Regions from separate parts of the Cyclobacterium sp. SOCE241 genome, predicted to be linked through region 1. Evidence: riboswitches for the same ligand, from Rfam matches in the RefSeq annotation. Region 1 holds a riboswitch; the other holds the start of a gene.
What was found. A riboswitch is a leader RNA that binds a small molecule or an ion and turns the genes downstream of it on or off. The one in region 1 is predicted to bind S-adenosylmethionine.
Positions count from the first base shown of each region.

Region 2: it holds a riboswitch for S-adenosylmethionine, as region 1 does, so the genes downstream of both, WG932_RS09075 (O-succinylhomoserine sulfhydrylase) here and WG932_RS28980 (homocysteine S-methyltransferase family protein) in region 1, are expected to answer to the same signal.

Region 1 covers NZ_CP149779.1:5,698,292-5,700,497, reverse strand. Annotated here, with positions in the region: partial or broken gene metH (methionine synthase) at 1-169, opposite strand, end outside; gene WG932_RS28980 (homocysteine S-methyltransferase family protein) at 174-1,217, opposite strand; SAM riboswitch class I at 1,294-1,395, opposite strand; gene WG932_RS28975 (hypothetical protein) at 1,667-2,206, opposite strand, start outside.
Region 2 covers NZ_CP149779.1:1,858,810-1,861,015, forward strand. Annotated here, with positions in the region: gene WG932_RS09070 (SGNH/GDSL hydrolase family protein) at 1-618, shown strand, start outside; SAM riboswitch class I at 861-962, shown strand; partial or broken gene WG932_RS09075 (O-succinylhomoserine sulfhydrylase) at 1,081-2,206, shown strand, end outside.

The DNA of each region.
Region 1 (2,206 bases):
CTACTTCAAGCGCTTCGTCATAGTTGTCATTCAATACAAGTCTTGCGAATTTCTTAGAACCTGTGACATTGGTACGCTCACCAATGTTCACAAAATTTAAGGATTCATTAAAAATCAGTGGCTCTAACCCTGATAATTGCAAGGTGGATATTTTAGTAGGTTTACTCATGAAATTAATCTTCTTCCGTTAAAACGTGTAGATTTCTTGGCGGATATTTACTTGCAGACTCGGCCAAAGCAGCAATATGTTCCGGAGTGGTTCCGCAGCAGCCACCAACAATATTGACCCAGCCTTCTTTTAAAAACAGGCTTACTTCCTTATCCATTTCTTCCGGACCCTGATCGTATTCTCCAAATTCATTGGGAAGGCCGGCATTGGGGTAAACACTCACATTGAAGGGGGACTTGTCTGACAAGACCTTTAAGTAGGGTCTAAGTTCAGCTGCCCCTAAGGCACAATTTAAGCCTACACTCAATAAGGGCACATGTGCAATTGATATTAAGAATGCCTCTGTGGTTTGTCCGGAAAGGGTTCTTCCGGAAGCGTCAGTGATGGTTCCCGAGACCATTATGGGAATGCCTCCTTCTGAAGGTTCCAAGGGTAATCCCCTCTTTTCATAAACTTCTTGAATGGCAAAAATTGCTGCTTTGGCATTTAAGGTATCAAATACCGTTTCAACCAAAAGGGTATCCACACCTCCATCCAATAACCCTTCTACCTGCTCCGCATAGGCACTGACCAATTGGTCAAAGCTTACAGCTCTGAAACCGGGGTCATTTACATCCGGAGATAGGGAAGCAGTTCTGTTGGTTGGCCCAATAGCTCCTGCCACAAATCTTGGTTTTTCAGGTTCGTCGGCGGAGAATTCGTCGGCCACTTCTCGGGCAAGCTTGGCAGACTCAAAATTGAGTTTATAGGCCAGTTCTGCAAGTCCGTAATCTTCCTGAGCAATTGTGGTACTGCTAAAAGTATTGGTTTCTACAATGTCTGCTCCTGCTTCAAAATAAGCTTTGTGAATCGCTTTGATGATATCCGGCCGGGTCAAAGACAGCAAGTCATTGTTACCTTTTAATGATTTTTTGACAGTGGCAAGTTCTTGATTTCTAAAATCTTCCTCCTTAAGCCCATATCTTTGGATCATGGTACCCATAGCACCATCCAATATCAAAATGCGCTTTTGTAATTGTTGAAGTAATAAGTTGGTTCTGTTTGCCATTTGAATCGTATATTAAAATAAAAAGCTTATACGAGCATGAACCGATGTAAAACTAGAGCATTTTTCTAACTTTTGCGGCTCATCTTTATCCGGCATTTCCGGAACGGGAATTAGCACCTTGTTAACTCAGGTTGCTAAGACATCATAGGGCCCTACCCTCCGTCTTTCTCGATAAGCGATTCAAAAGTAACATGAATTCAGTAAATAAGTTCTTTTTTTTGTGAAAATCTTTAATAACCTATAGAGATATAGGGTTTAATAAATCTCCTCAATCATAGAACCTAAACAAATAGGAGATGTAAATAGCTGTTATTTTTGAAATCTAATTTGTTTGAAGACTTTGACTAACAAATAAATATTGGTCGTAGTTTTATTTTTTAATATAAACTGCTAAAGCATAATGTACTGTCCTCGAAATATTTTCCTATCCCAACATCGCGAGGATTCCGTCAAGGCCTTATTCCAAGGCCAATTTGAAAATAGGGCCCGGCCATATAATTGGTCATGTTCAAATCTCCAAATTTATACTTATTTAAAGGCTGTTCGTAACCAGCATGTGCTGAGGAAACCATCCTAAACATCTTCTTAAATACAGGTATTGCATAAGCCACCATCACTTCGGATTTAGCCATTAACCCGCTGCTTTTTAAGTAACCATCGTAATCCGGCTCTTCAAACAAAGCAGGAAAATCCGGCTTATTATCTTTTGATAGTGTGTATCGGACATTCCCATAGCCTAAGCCGGCCATCACACCAAGTTCAAGATTTCTCATTTTGTAAAGCTGATAACCATAGTTCCCATACAACCTTACACTATTGAGTGTGTGGTCTTGATTTTCACTGGCCCTTCCAGAGTTGGCAATATTGAAAACATCAAAAGAATACAACCACCTGCGATTTCCTCCGATGATCTTCATCCCAAAATTGTTGGGTTGATCTTTAAACGGAGACAAGCCGTTGTTGACCAAATATTCATTAAGTATGCCGGG
Region 2 (2,206 bases), 2.3 Mb from region 1:
TTACTTTTTATTTCTACCACAGTTTTTGCCCAAGACCCTACGAGATTTAAAGGACAGGTGGAGAAAATCCATCAAGACAATCCTATTCAGGAAAATTTGAATAGTATCGTTTTCACAGGTAGTTCTACCATAAGAATGTGGAAAAGCCTGCAGGAAGACTTTCCACAACACAATGTTATCAATGCAGGATTTGGTGGGTCTCAGGCTAGTGACTTGCTATACTATATTGATGAACTTATTTTGGATTATAAACCTACCAAAGTTTTTATTTATGAAGGAGACAATGACATTTCCTCAGGTAAGTCCACTGATGAAATACTAATGACCTTCAATCTGATTACAAGTAAAATCCATGAAGCATTGCCTGAAACAGAAATCGTTATCATCAGTCCAAAACCAAGTGTTGCACGATGGAAGCTTGCTGACCAGTACCTTGAGTTGAACAAAAAATTAAAAAAATTTACTAAAAGTGAAAAGTACATGAAATATGCTGATTTATGGAAGCCAATGCTTAATAAAGATAAAGAGCCTATGGATGACATCTTTATCAAAGATAACCTTCACATGAATGAAAAAGGTTATGCCATATGGGCAAAAACCATTAAAAAGTATTTATAATTAAGCCAATTACCTATATGAGGCACTCGAGTAACTGAGTTCTAACATTGTGAAAGAGATTAAAATTTATTCCCTTTACTATTGAATCGCTAGGCTATTCAATAGTAAAGGGATTATTTTTACTTAAAGATATTCTTTAACCCTAAGAACTGGCACCAGCAGAAAAGTAACCAATATAAATACAAGAGAGAATTTGGAAAATCGAAATCCCCTTGTTTTCTTTGCAATAAATTCAGGAAACTGATTTATAAAGAAGAGGCGAGAGATCAGGCTCTGTGAACCTCTGGCAACCTTCCAACCAAGGAAAGGTGCCAATACCTGCCCAATAAAGGGAACGATAAATTAGACAATATGACATTACACACAATCTCCACCTTTACTTTTCTAGACTTATTTTGCTGTTCTTCAATCTTACTGAAGAAGGGTAAAACACATGTACCCACCTTTAGATAATCTTCTTTTATGAATTATAAAAATTTTGAAACCCAAGCTGTAAGGATTGCTACTTCTTCCTCTGATCAGAGAGAACATTCCGCACCTCTGTACCTAAGTTCTAGTTTTGTTTTTGATTCAGCAGAACAAGCCAGACAAATGTTTGCAGACGAAATTGAAGGCAATATTTATTCAAGGTATGCCAACCCTAACACCAGTGACCTAATAGAAAAAGTATGTGCTGCCGAAGGCACCGAAAGTGGTATTACTACTGCTTCAGGTATGGCTGCTATGTTTGGCAGCATGGCTTCCCTCCTAAGACAAGGAGACCATGTTTTGGCTTCAAGATCATTGTTTGGTTCTACCCATCAACTCCTAACTCGAATATTTCCAAAATGGGGAATTTCCCATACTTATGGAGACATCTCAGATATAGATAAGTGGGAAGAACTGGTACAACCCAACACCAAGATGTTGTTCATAGAAACACCTTCTAATCCTGGTTTAGAGATTATTGACTTGGAGTACATTGCTAAATTCGCCAACGCCCATAATTTAGTACTCGTGGTCGACAATTGTTTCGCTACCCCTTATTTACAACAACCTGCAAAATGGGGAGCACATATTGTTACCCACAGCGCCACAAAATTCATAGATGGGCAAGGAAGGGTTTTAGGGGGCTTATTCTAGGCAAAAAAGAATTGATCGATGAAGTGCAATTTTTTATGCGCCATACTGGACCATCGTTGTCCCCATTCAATGCATGGGTTTTAGCCAAAAGTATGGAAACACTGGCTGTTAGAATGGACAGGCATTGTGAAAATGCTTTAAAAATTGCTCAATATTTTGAAGGTAACCCGGAAGTGGAGGTAGTAAAATACCCATTTCTAGCCTCTCATCCACAGTTTCATCTCGCCAAAAAACAAATGAAACATGGAGGCGGTATAATCACGCTGACATTGAAGGGAGGGTTATCCCGAGCCAAGAAATTTATTGACCAATTGCAGATGATATCTGTCACAGCAAATCTAGGAGACACCCGTAGCATCGTGACGCATCCTGCCTCTACCACTCATAGCAAGCTATCTGAAGAAGAAAGAGAAAAAGTTGGTATACTAAATGGTTTGGTAAGGTTATCAGTAGGTTTGGAGCATGT